One region of the Pseudomonas imrae genome, then DNA from elsewhere that is predicted to be linked to it. Evidence: predicted binding sites of a transcription regulator. Region 1 holds the regulator's gene; each other region holds the start of a gene.
The links. The regulator FliA, encoded in region 1, starts transcription of late flagellar genes. The targets are predictions, from matches to a motif close to CTAAAGTTTNNNNNNNNNNNGCCGNTAA.
Positions count from the first base shown of each region.

Region 2: OQ460_RS00610 (methyl-accepting chemotaxis protein) is a predicted target of FliA. The motif match lies at 2,445-2,472, and genes of this name have one in related genera.
Region 3: OQ460_RS11165 (methyl-accepting chemotaxis protein) is a predicted target of FliA. The motif match lies at 2,667-2,694, and genes of this name have one in related genera.

Region 1 covers NZ_CP110853.2:3,757,023-3,761,197, reverse strand. Annotated here, with positions in the region: gene flhF (flagellar biosynthesis protein FlhF) at 1-284, shown strand, start outside; gene fleN (flagellar synthesis regulator FleN) at 392-1,225, shown strand; gene fliA (RNA polymerase sigma factor FliA) at 1,222-1,962, shown strand; gene OQ460_RS16970 (chemotaxis response regulator CheY) at 2,134-2,508, shown strand; gene OQ460_RS16965 (protein phosphatase CheZ) at 2,527-3,315, shown strand; gene OQ460_RS16960 (chemotaxis protein CheA) at 3,326-4,175, shown strand, end outside.
Region 2 covers NZ_CP110853.2:126,807-130,981, reverse strand. Annotated here, with positions in the region: gene OQ460_RS00615 (SRPBCC family protein) at 1-404, shown strand, start outside; gene OQ460_RS00610 (methyl-accepting chemotaxis protein) at 449-2,329, opposite strand; rRNA gene rrf (5S ribosomal RNA) at 2,606-2,721, opposite strand; rRNA gene rrf (5S ribosomal RNA) at 2,828-2,943, opposite strand; rRNA gene OQ460_RS00595 (23S ribosomal RNA) at 3,100-4,175, opposite strand, start outside.
Region 3 covers NZ_CP110853.2:2,488,621-2,492,795, forward strand. Annotated here, with positions in the region: gene OQ460_RS11155 (AAA family ATPase) at 1-293, opposite strand, end outside; gene pnuC (nicotinamide riboside transporter PnuC) at 290-853, opposite strand; gene OQ460_RS11165 (methyl-accepting chemotaxis protein) at 944-2,578, opposite strand; gene OQ460_RS11170 (undecaprenyl-diphosphate phosphatase) at 2,829-3,659, shown strand; gene OQ460_RS11175 (DUF1294 domain-containing protein) at 3,665-4,057, shown strand; gene OQ460_RS11180 (MmcQ/YjbR family DNA-binding protein) at 4,046-4,175, opposite strand, start outside.

The DNA.
Region 1 (4,175 bases):
CTGCCTACCATAGCTACAAGCGTTGTGGGCTGGCGGGTTGTATTCTGACAAAACTCGATGAGACGGCAAGCCTGGGCGAAGTGTTGAGCCTGGCCATCAGTCATGAATTGCCGGTTGCCTACCTGACCGACGGGCCGCGGATCCCGGATGATTTGCATCTGCCGCGCCGACATCAGCTGGTCAGCCGGGCCGTCAGCGTGCAAATGCAGGAAGAACCCAGTGAGGAAGCGATGGCCGACATGTTCGCAGACCTCTACCACAGCCCGGCCCGACGGGTCGGCTGAGGGCTAAATGAATACAGTGAAGTGTACCTACATTGATGGTCAGCAAGCTTTGCGCGCGACCACCCTATGTAGCCTGCGTCTAAGCAAGACAAGGTGAAAGAAAGCACATGGGCAGCATGCATCCCGTACAGGTGATCGCGGTGACCGGCGGCAAAGGTGGCGTCGGGAAAACTAACGTGTCAGTGAATTTGTCCCTGGCCCTGGCAGAGCTTGGCCGACGTGTCATGCTGATGGATGCCGACCTGGGACTGGCGAACGTTGACGTTCTGCTGGGACTGACGCCCAAACATACTCTGGCTGATGTCATTGAGGGCCGCTGTGAGCTGCGCGACGTGCTGTTGCAGGGGCCGGGCGGGATTCGCATCGTTCCGGCGGCGTCGGGTACCCAGAGCATGGTCCATCTGAGTCCGGCGCAGCACGCAGGCCTGATCCAGGCCTTCAGTGATATCGGCGACAACCTCGACGTGCTGGTGATCGACACCGCCGCTGGGATCGGTGAATCGGTAGTCAGCTTCGTGCGCGCAGCCCAGGAAGTATTGCTGGTGGTGTGCGACGAGCCTACCTCGATCACCGACGCCTATGCGCTGATCAAATTGCTTAACCGCGACTACGGCATGAATCGTTTCCGGGTGTTGGCGAACATGGCCCAGAGCCCGCAGGAAGGGCGCAACCTGTTCGCCAAGTTGACCAAGGTCACTGATCGCTTCCTCGATGTCGCCTTACAATATGTCGGTGCAGTGCCCTACGACGAGTGTGTACGCAAGGCTGTGCAAAAGCAGCGTGCGGTCTACGAAGCGTTCCCTCGTTCCAAATGCGCGTTGGCGTTCAAGGCCATTGCCCAGAAGGTCGATACCTGGCCGCTGCCCGCCAATCCCCGTGGGCATCTGGAATTTTTCGTCGAGCGATTGGTGCATCAGACGAGTGCAGGACCGGTGCTATGACAGCCAGCGGCTACAACCTTTACAAGAAGTCGGCACGTGACAGTCAAGGCGAGTTGATCGAGCGCTATGCGCCTCTGGTCAAGCGCATTGCCTATCACTTGCTGGCGCGCTTGCCCGCCAGCGTCCAGGTCGAAGACCTGATCCAGGCGGGCATGATCGGCCTGCTCGAAGTGTCGACCAAGTACGACGCGAGCAAAGGCGCGAGTTTCGAGACGTACGCGGGAATTCGTATCCGCGGGGCGATGCTCGATGAAGTGCGTAAAGGTGATTGGGCGCCGCGTTCGGTACACCGCAATACCCGGATGGTCAGTGATGCCATTCGCTCAATTGAAGCAAAAACCGGTCGCGACGCTAAAGATCATGAAGTTGCGGCCGAACTCCAATTGAGTCTCGATGATTACTACGGGATTTTGAACGATACCTTGGGCAGCCGCTTGTTCAGTTTCGACGACCTGTTGCAGGACGGCGAACACGAAGGGTTGCACGAGGACGGCGCGAGTGCCCATCTCGAACCGTCGCGCGATCTGGAGGACGAACGTTTCCAGAGTGCGTTGGCGGACGCGATTGCCAATCTGCCAGAGCGTGAGCGGCTGGTGTTGGCGCTGTACTACGACGAAGAGCTGAACCTCAAGGAAATCGGTGAGGTCCTGGGTGTCAGCGAGTCGCGGGTCAGCCAGTTGCACAGCCAATGCGCGGCCCGTTTGCGCGGGCGTTTGGGAGAATGGCGCGCGCGCTGACAGGCAGTGTGGGGACACTGTGAACGACACCGTCCGGGCGCTAGGCCTGGACGGGGTTGGCCTGTGGTGCGACCCCCTGCAGTCCTTTTTGTGGAATACCTGTTGAATGAAATGGCGCGCCCAGGTGCTGGACGCGTTTAAGACTGCTTGGAGGTCGAATTGGACAAGAACATGAAAATCCTCATCGTTGATGACTTCTCAACGATGCGGCGGATCATAAAAAACCTGTTGCGTGACCTTGGGTTCACTAACACGGTCGAGGCGGATGACGGTACGACGGCGATTCCGATCCTCAACAGCGGCAGCATCGACTTTCTGGTAACCGACTGGAACATGCCGGGCATGACCGGCATCGATTTGCTGCGCCATGTGCGCGCTGATGAAAAGCTGCGCAGCCTGCCGGTGTTGATGGTGACCGCCGAAGCCAAGCGTGAACAGATCATCGAAGCCGCCCAGGCCGGGGTCAACGGTTACGTGGTCAAGCCATTCACTGCAGTGGCCTTGAAAGAGAAGATCGAGAAGATCTTTGAACGCATCAACGGTTGATGCCGCCACGGGGGAGCTATGGAGCATAAAGAAATCTCGCAGGGCGATTTTGAATCGACCCTGAAAAAACACGCTCACCAGTTGGTCGACAGCCTGGAAAAAGGCCAGTTCGGCGACGCGGTGCAGTTGATCCATGAGCTCAATCAGACCCGCGACCGCGGCCTGTACCAGGAAGTGGGCAAGCTCACGCGTGAGTTGCACAGTGCGATCGTCAATTTCCAGATCGACCCGCGCATGCCCCAGGCCGAAGAAATCTCGCAGATCACCGACGCCACCGAGCGCCTGTCCTATGTGGTCCGGCTGACTGAAGCTGCGGCCAACCGCACCATGGACCTGGTGGAAAACGCCACGCCTTTGGTCAACGGCATGGCCGCCGAGGCCAAGCTGCTGAGCGCGGACTGGGGCCGCTTCATGCGCCGGGAAGTGGGGGCCGAGGAGTTTCGTGAACTGGCTCGCCGGGTCGACGGTTTTCTGTCGCGCAGCGAGCAGGAAAACCGCACGGTTTCCAGCAACCTCAACGATATTCTACTTGCCCAGGATTACCAGGACCTCACCGGCCAGGTGATCAAGCGGGTGACCCAGTTGGTCACCGAAGTGGAGAGCAACCTGCTCAAGTTGGTGCTGATGGCCGGCCAGGTCGATCGTTTTGCCGGCATCGAACATGACCGCGCAGCGATCCTCTCGGAAAAAGATCCACAAAAACATCTCGCCAAGGGTGAAGGTCCGCAGATTCATGCCGATAAACGTGAAGACGTTATGTCAGGTCAGGATGACGTAGATGACTTGTTATCCAGTTTAGGCTTCTAAGGAGCACACCATGAGCTTCGGCGCCGATGAAGAAATCCTTCAGGATTTCCTTGTAGAGGCCGGCGAAATTCTAGAGCAACTGTCCGAACAACTGGTCGAGCTGGAAAGCCGGCCAGATGATGCGAACCTGCTCAATGCAATTTTTCGCGGTTTTCACACTGTAAAAGGGGGCGCCGGCTTCCTCCAGCTGCATGAGTTGGTGGAGTGCTGTCACATTGCCGAGAACGTGTTCGACATCCTGCGCAAGGGTGAACGGCACGTCGACTCTGAATTGATGGACGTGATCCTGGAAGCGCTGGACGCGGTCAACGGCATGTTCACCGAGGTGCGTGAACGCGCACCCGTCACCGCCGCGACCCCGGAACTGTTGGCTGCCCTGGCGCGTCTGGCGGAGCCTGCCGATGTCAGCGCAACCGCGGTGGTCGAAACAGCGCCCGAGCCGGTCGCCGAACCTGAGGCGGATGTCACTGACAGCGAGTTCGAGCAACTGCTGAACTCCCTCAACGCAGTCAAGGCCGAGGCCCAAGCGCCCAAGGCGGCCGCGCCGGCGATGGTGCCCACGACCGAAGACATTACCGACGCCGAGTTCGAGTCGTTGCTCGACCAACTGCACGGTAAAGGCCAGTTTGCTCCTGAAGCCGTGACTGCTGCGCCTGCGCCAGTCGAACCTGCTGCCCCCGTCAGCACTGACATCACCGACGACGAATTCGAAGCGTTGCTGGATCAGTTGCATGGCAAAGGCTCGTTTGCCGTCGACGCTTTGCCGGCGGTCGCTGCCGCTGTTGTTGCACCTGCTGCGCCGACGCCCGCCGTGGCATCGGCTGCTGACGGCCTGATCACCGACCACGAATTCGAGTCGT
Region 2 (4,175 bases), 1.8 Mb from region 1:
GCTCGGTCACGATTGCCTGCCGCGCCGCCGAACTATGGAAGATAGTTGGCCAGTTCGATCGATTTGATGCATTCATTCCTGCCTTGTCCTGCATTGAAATGACAGGCGCCGGAGTGGGTTCGCTGCGCAAGAAGTTTTTCCACGATGGCAACGTCGTGGTGGAGCAGCTCAACAGCTATGATGCCCAGAACATGCAAATGACCTGGACGACGATCTACAACACACTGGGTGTGGCTCGACTGTGGGCCGCAATGAGGGTCGAGTCGATCGGGCCAAACCATGCCAGCGCGACCTGGACCATCATGGCCGAGCCCGTCGATGCAAGCGACGCGCTCGGATTTGAACAGTTCATTCGTACCTTCGCCGAAAGCGCACTGAATAACGTACGCCTGTTACTTGCCTGACAGCTAGGACGGGGTGAAGGAAAAAACCTGCACCCCGTTGAAGGTCAGATCTTGAAGCTGTCTACCAACTGCTTCAGGCGATTGGCTTGCTGCGACAGAGCATCACAGTCCTTCAAGGTTTCGTTGAGATTGACCACGCCCTGCTGGTTGAGCAGATTGATCTGGTTGATGTCGACATTGAGCGTCTCCACCACGGCCGTCTGCTCCTCGGTGGCTGCGGCCACTGATTGGTTCATCCCGTCGATCTCGACGATTCGCTGGGTCACACTGACCAGGCGCGCACCCGCCTGATTGGCCACTTCGACGCTTTCTTCGCTGGATGCCTGGCTGGCATTCATCGTGGTCACGGCCTCACGCGAGCCGATTTGCAGCGAAGTAATCATTTTATGAATCTCCTCTGCCGACTCTTGGGTGCGATGCGCCAAATTGCGCACCTCATCGGCGACTACCGCAAATCCGCGACCCGCTTCACCAGCACGGGCAGCCTCAATCGCGGCATTCAAAGCCAACAGGTTGGTTTGCTGGGAGATACCTTTGATCACATCAAGAATGTGGCCAATGTTGTCGGTGCTGGCATTCAGGGTTTCTATCTGAGTGCAGGACAGGCTGATTTTCTCTGACAACTGCGACATCGCCCGAATGGTTTGCTCGACGACTTGGCGGCCGTCATCTGCCTGCTCACTGGCACCACTGGCGTGTTGAGAAGCATCTGCTGCGTTACGAGCGATTTCCTGGGTGGCGGCACCCAGTTCGTTAATCGCGGCAGCAACGCTGTTGGTGCGAGCGCTCTGCTCGTCAGAGCCGATAATCGAAGCGTTGGATGATGCCATCACGCGCTGGGAAAGATCATGTACATGGCGGGTTGCCGAAGATACTTCGCTGATGGATGCATGAATACGCTCGACAAACTGGTTGAAAGCACCACCCAATTCACCAAATTCGTCTTTGCTTTCTACGACGAGGCGCCGAGTCAGGTCGCCTTCACCTTGAGCAATGTCCTGCATCGCACGGCCCATAGTGATCAATGGGCGCATCAACACCTGAATAAGCAGGCTCAGCAATACCGCAATCGCCGCAACCGCGATGAACATTGCGATCAAGGCTGACGTACGGAATTTCCCCAATGGAGCGTAGGCTTTGTCTTTATCGATCGACAAACCAATGTACCAATCTGCGTTCGGCAAACCGCTGATCGGAGTAAAGGACAGGATACGATCCTGTCCCTTGAAGACCACATCCTGATTAACCTTCTCGATACGAACGGCCGTGCCAGGATAGATATCCTTGAGGTTCTTCATCACCTGGTCCTGGTCAGGGCTAACAATCACTTGCCCGTCACCACTGACCAGAAAGGCATGGCCTATGCCACCGAAATCTACCGAGTTGATGATCTGTACCAAGGTTTGCAAGCTCAGGTCACCGCCTGCGACACCGAGCAGCTCACCATTTTTCTTGACCGGCATGGCGATAGTCACAATCAAGCCACCCACGGCGGCCATATAGGGCGGTGTGAGCATTGGCTTGCCAGCAGCAACCGCCTGCTTGTACCACGGACGCTGACGTGGGTCGTAGTCATCAGGCATTTTTGCGTCAGGGCGCTGGGTAAACACACCGTTGGTTTGACCAACGTAGGTGAACTGGAAGTTTGACGTGAATGCCGGCTGATCGACCAAACCCGGCAGATCGGCGCCGCTGCCTTGATGAGCAAAGTTTTGCGCCAGGCTTTCCAGAACCAAGATGCGACCACTGAGCCAGTTTTGTACGCTACTGGCCGTTAGGTCACCGGATTGCTCAATGGATGACTCCAGGTTTTGCTTGATGGTGCTGCGCTGCAGGTAATCGTTGTACAGCGTGAATAACGCGAAGGCTAAAACCACAACGCCTGACGCGGCCAACAGAATTTTATGACTGAACTTGAGATTCATTTCATCGACTTCTTTTTGCCTGATGGTGGGTGGGCGTGCCGGATGCAACATTCCATGTAGTGTCATAGGCGGACTCTTCGACCGCTCTATTTCGGTGCGCGCATGGCTCTTCAGGCTTTCGGCCAAGTCGGGATAAAGCTTAGGAATTTATTGGGCCGATGCTCTCATTATGTAAGAAAGTGACCAGTGGTTGCGCAGGACTGTAGGACATAGGTAACCAGCCCCTGAACGACAAAACCCCCGCCTGCGTTAGCAGACGGGGGTTTCGGAATTTGATCTTGACGATGACCTACTCTCACATGGGGAAACCCCACACTACCATCGGCGATGCATCGTTTCACTGCTGAGTTCGGGATGGGATCAGGTGGTTCCAATGCTCTATGGTCGTCAAGAAATTCTGTGACCAGACCGTTGCGTTCACAACGTGCTGGTGAAAATCATGGACTTCTACATAAACAAAACCCCATCTGCTTTCGCAAATGGGGTTTCGGAATTTAATCTTGACGATGACCTACTCTCACATGGGGAAACCCCACACTACCATCGGCGATGCATCGTTTCACTACTGAGTTCGGGATGGGATCAGGTGGTTCCAATGCTCTATGGTCGTCAAGAAATTCGGGTACTGAGTCGTGACCAGATGGCCTCGCTTCAGCAAATTGGGTATGTGACAGCGTTCGGTGTTTTGTGAGCGCAAACTTTCGGTTTGTATCGTCTTCACACACCGCAATCTGATGCTCTTTCGAGTACTCAAATTGCTTGGGTGTTATATGGTCAAGCCTCACGGGCAATTAGTATTGGTTAGCTCAACGCCTCACAGCGCTTACACACCCAACCTATCAACGTCGTAGTCTTCGACGGCCCTTCAGGGAACTCAAGGTTCCAGTGAGATCTCATCTTGAGGCTAGTTTCCCGCTTAGATGCTTTCAGCGGTTATCTATTCCGAACATAGCTACCCGGCAATGCCACTGGCGTGACAACCGGAACACCAGAGGTTCGTCCACTCCGGTCCTCTCGTACTAGGAGCAGCCCCTCTCAAATCTCAAACGTCCACGGCAGATAGGGACCGAACTGTCTCACGACGTTCTAAACCCAGCTCGCGTACCACTTTAAATGGCGAACAGCCATACCCTTGGGACCGGCTTCAGCCCCAGGATGTGATGAGCCGACATCGAGGTGCCAAACACCGCCGTCGATATGAACTCTTGGGCGGTATCAGCCTGTTATCCCCGGAGTACCTTTTATCCGTTGAGCGATGGCCCTTCCATACAGAACCACCGGATCACTAAGACCTACTTTCGTACCTGCTCGACGTGTCTGTCTCGCAGTCAAGCGCGCTTTTGCCTTTATACTCTACGACCGATTTCCGACCGGTCTGAGCGCACCTTCGTACTCCTCCGTTACTCTTTAGGAGGAGACCGCCCCAGTCAAACTACCCACCATACACTGTCCTCGATCCGGATAACGGACCTGAGTTAGAACCTCAAAGTTGCCAGGGTGGTATTTCAAGGTTGGCTCCACGCGAACTGGCGTCCACGCTTCAAAGCCTCCCACCTATCCTACACAAGCAAATTCAAAGTCCAGTGCAAAGCTATAGTAAAGGTTCACGGGGTCTTTCCGTCTAGCCGCGGATACACTGCATCTTCACAGCGATTTCAATTTCACTGAGTCTCGGGTGGAGACAGCGCCGCCATCGTTACGCCATTCGTGCAGGTCGGAACTTACCCGACAAGGAATTTCGCTACCTTAGGACCGTTATAGTTACGGCCGCCGTTTACCGGGGCTTCGATCAAGAGCTTCGCGTTAGCTAACCCCATCAATTAACCTTCCGGCACCGGGCAGGCGT
Region 3 (4,175 bases), 1.3 Mb from region 1:
TCGTCCAGCCAATGGGGCGCGTCACCAAACAGCGTCAGGCTCCACAGTTTATTGGTCAGCAGGTTGGTATCGAGGATCAGCAGCTCGGGCTCACGGGCGCGGCCTGCATCTTCCCAGGCCAACTGGCCTCGGGCTATGTCGGGGATATCTGCCAAAGTGGTATCGCGCTGGAAATGGTCGATGAAATACCTGACGTACTCACCCACCAACACCGCACCGAAGTGCGCCTGCAACTGTTCGGCCAGCCAGCTTTTACCGCTGGACTCGGGGCCGGCCATCACCAAGACCTTCATGTGCGCAGTGCCGGATCTGCGTGCCATGCACGCCAGCCTTGCACCGCAATCACCGTGAACAGGGCATAGAGTGCGGCTGTGAGGTACAGGCCTTTGTAGAGGAACAGGCCGACAAAAATCACATCGACGACGATCCATAACGGCCAGCATTGCACGCGTTTTTGCGCCATCCACATTTGTGCCACCAGGCTGAAACCGGTCAACGCCGCGTCGAGCCAGGGTTGTGCCGCGTCAGTCCAGTGCGCCATGGCGGCGCCCAGCATCAGGCTGCCCATTGCCCCGACACCGAGGCTCAGCAGTATGGATGGAGTGCTGAGACTGGTGACTTCGCGGCCCTGCCGGACCTCGCCGGCACGCGTCCACTGCCACCAGCCATAGACTTGCAGAGCGGCATAGATCACTTGCAGCAGCATGTCGGAATACAGCTTTACTTCGAAGAAAATCCAAGTGTACAGCAACACCATGACCAGACCGATGGGCCAGCACCAGGGGTTCTGCTTGACCGTCAGCCAGACGGCAATCACCCCCAGCACGGCGGCAAACAGTTCAAGCCCGGACATGGGATTCCTTGGAAGAGTCGAAGAGGAGGGCGATTGTAACCAACCGCCCGGACAAAATCTTGCAACGATTAGCGTGTGACGCCCCGGCGATCAAACCTTGAACTGGCGTAGCAAACCGTTCAGTTCTTCGCTCAAGTCCTTCAAATGATCGCTGGCCGCGCTCGATTGTTGCGCCGCCAGCGCGGTGCTCTGGGACAGGCCGGCTGCCTGGGTCACGTTCTGATTGATGTCTTCGACCACATGCGCCTGTTGCAGGGTGGCGCTCGCAATCGAGGCATTCAGGCCGTTGAGGTTGCGCAAGGCCTGACCGATGGCAGTGAGGCTGGCACCCGCCTGGCCCGCTTGCTCAATGGTCAGTTGCGAGGCCTGGTGGCTATCGCTGATCACCTTGACTGCGGCTTCGGAATGACCTTGCAGGCGCTCGATCATGCTCTGGATTTCGGCGGTGGACTTTTGTGTACGTTGGGCCAGCAGCCGCACTTCGTCAGCCACCACGGCAAAACCCCGGCCTTGTTCGCCGGCCCGGGCGGCTTCGATGGCAGCGTTGAGTGCCAGCAGGTTGGTCTGGTCGGCAATCGAGCGGATCACTTCGAGTACACCACCAATTTGTGTGCTTTCGCTGGAGAGGGTACGGATCACCTCCACTGCCTGAGTGATGGTGGCGGACAGCGAGTCGATCTGCTGCAGGCTGCCATCGATATTGACCTGGCCTTGTTCGGCCTGGGCCTGGGCGTCGCGCATTTCACTGGCCGCATGTTCGGCATTTTTTGCGACGTCCTGCACGCCGTAGGTCACTTCATTGATCGCGGTGGCCACCAACTCCATCTGCTGGGACTGCTGCTGGCTGCGAGCATGGGCCTGGCTGGCATTGCTGCCCAGCTCCGTCGATGATTGGCCCAAGGCATTGGCGCAGGTCTGCAACTGGCTGACCACGCTGCGCAACTTGGCGGTGAAGCTGTTGAAGTGGCGGGACAGTTGGGTGACTTCGTCCTGGCCGTGAGTATCTAGACTGCGTGTCAGATCACTCTCGCCGCTGGCGATGTTGGCCATGGCATTCACTGCTTCTTGCAGCGGGCGCACGATACTGCGGGCGATCAGGACCACCAGCAGGGTCATGATCAGGGCAATGCCGAGACCAATAATCGAGGCCTTCCACATCTGGATACGAAACTCAGCCTGCACATCATCGACATACACGCCGGAGCCGATGATCCAGCCCCAAGGCTTGAACAGCTGGATATAGGAGGTTTTCGCCACGGGCGCATCCGCGCCGGGTTTGGGCCAGCGATAGTCGACCATGCCAGCGCCCTGGGCCTTGGCCAGGCTGACAAATTCGTTGAACACCGCAAAGCCGTCCGGATCACGAATGGCCGAGAGATTTTGGCCATCGAGTTTGGGGTTGGCCGGGTGCATGATCATTACTGGTGTCAGGTCATTGATCCAGAAATAGTCATCGAGGTCATAACGCAGCCCGCGCACTACGCCCAAGGCTTGTTTCTGGGCTGCGTCACGGGTAAGTACGCCGGTGGTTTCGAGGTTGTGATAAAAATTCAGAATCCCACTGGCGGTTTCCACGACATGCCGGGTCTGCTGGCTCTTGGCCTGGTACAGGTCATTGTGGATCTGCTTGAGCATCAGCAAACCCAGGGTAAGCAACATCAACACGGCGACTATCAGGATCAACCAAAGGCGCCGGCTGATCGACATATTGCGCAAACTGTTCATTGTCTTGTCACTCCGCGTTCTTATATTTTTGGTGTCGCGTTGCTGGGCCAGTGATAACGCAAAGCGAAATTCGGGCTTGTCTGATAGGCTTTCGGCCCGGAATCAAAAAACCTGAGCCCTGCCTGATTTTTCACGAAATTTTTGCAGTCCAGCCTTGATCCTGCGCGCTGATTCCTGAGCGTGCTCATCGTTAGTGAACATCGAAAAAATATCAACGAGGCATGCTGACGCATGACCTTTTGGGGGAATAATGGATCTTTGGACCGCCTTTCAGGCATTGATACTTGGAGTTGTCGAAGGGCTGACGGAGTTTTTGCCGATCTCCAGTACCGGTCACCAGATCATCGTCGCCGACTTGCTCAACTTCGGTGGCGAGCGCGCCATGGCATTCAACATCATCATTCAACTGGGCGCCATTCTGGCGGTGGTCTGGGAGTTTCGACGCAAGATCATCGACGTGGTGGTGGGGTTGCCCACCCAGCGTAACGCCCAGCGCTTTACGACCAACCTGCTGATTGCCTTTATGCCGGCGGTAGTGCTGGGGGTGATTTTTGCCGACCTGATCCACGAATATCTGTTTAACCCGATCACCGTGGCCACGGCGCTGGTGGTGGGTGGTGTGGTCATGTTGTGGGCCGAACGCCGCGAGCATGAAGTCCATGCTCAAAGCGTCGATGACATCACCTGGAAAGACGCGTTGAAAGTGGGCTTTGCTCAATGCCTGGCGATGATCCCAGGGACTTCACGTTCTGGCTCGACCATCATTGGCGGCCTGTTGTTCGGCCTGTCGCGCAAGACCGCGACGGAGTTTTCGTTCTTCCTGGCGATGCCGACGATGGTCGGTGCGGCGGTGTATTCGGGCTACAAGTATGGCGACCTGTTCCAACCAGCGGATCTGCCGGTGTTTGCCGTCGGCTTTGTGACCTCGTTCATCTTCGCAATGATCGCTGTCCGGGGCTTGCTCAAGTTCATCGCCAGCCACAGCTATGCCGCTTTTGCCTGGTACCGCATTGCCTTCGGCTTGTTGATCCTTGCCACCTGGCAGTTCGGCTGGATTGACTGGACGGCGGCCGAGGGATGATGAGCATGAACGAAAATGCTATCCAGCATCTGCGCTTCAAGGTGCTGGTGTTTGTGCTGTTGTGTGCCGTGCCGTTGTTCGGCACGGCGCTGCTCGGGTATCGCGGGACGTCGTTGATCCCGCTGACGGCCTATGGGATTGTCAGTGTGCTCACGTTTTTGCTGTATTGGAGTGACAAGCGCAAGGCCCAGAGCGACAGCTGGCGTACGCCAGAGAAAGTCCTCCACGCCCTGGAACTGGCCGGCGGCTGGCCGGGTGGGCTGGTGGCGCAACAAGTGTTTCGCCACAAGACACGCAAGGTCTCCTACCAGATGGTGTTCTGGGCGATCGTGTTGCTGCACCAGGTCTTCTGGATCGATCAACTGTTTCTCGGTGGCACGCTGCTCTCAATGTTCTAGCCTGAGCCCGATCTGCGTGCGTTTGGGCAGTTTGGCCACCACCAGTTGATGGGAGCGCTGCAACAACTCGCGCAACTCTTCACCGCCCAGCGGATAAGGCGTCTGCATGATGATCCAC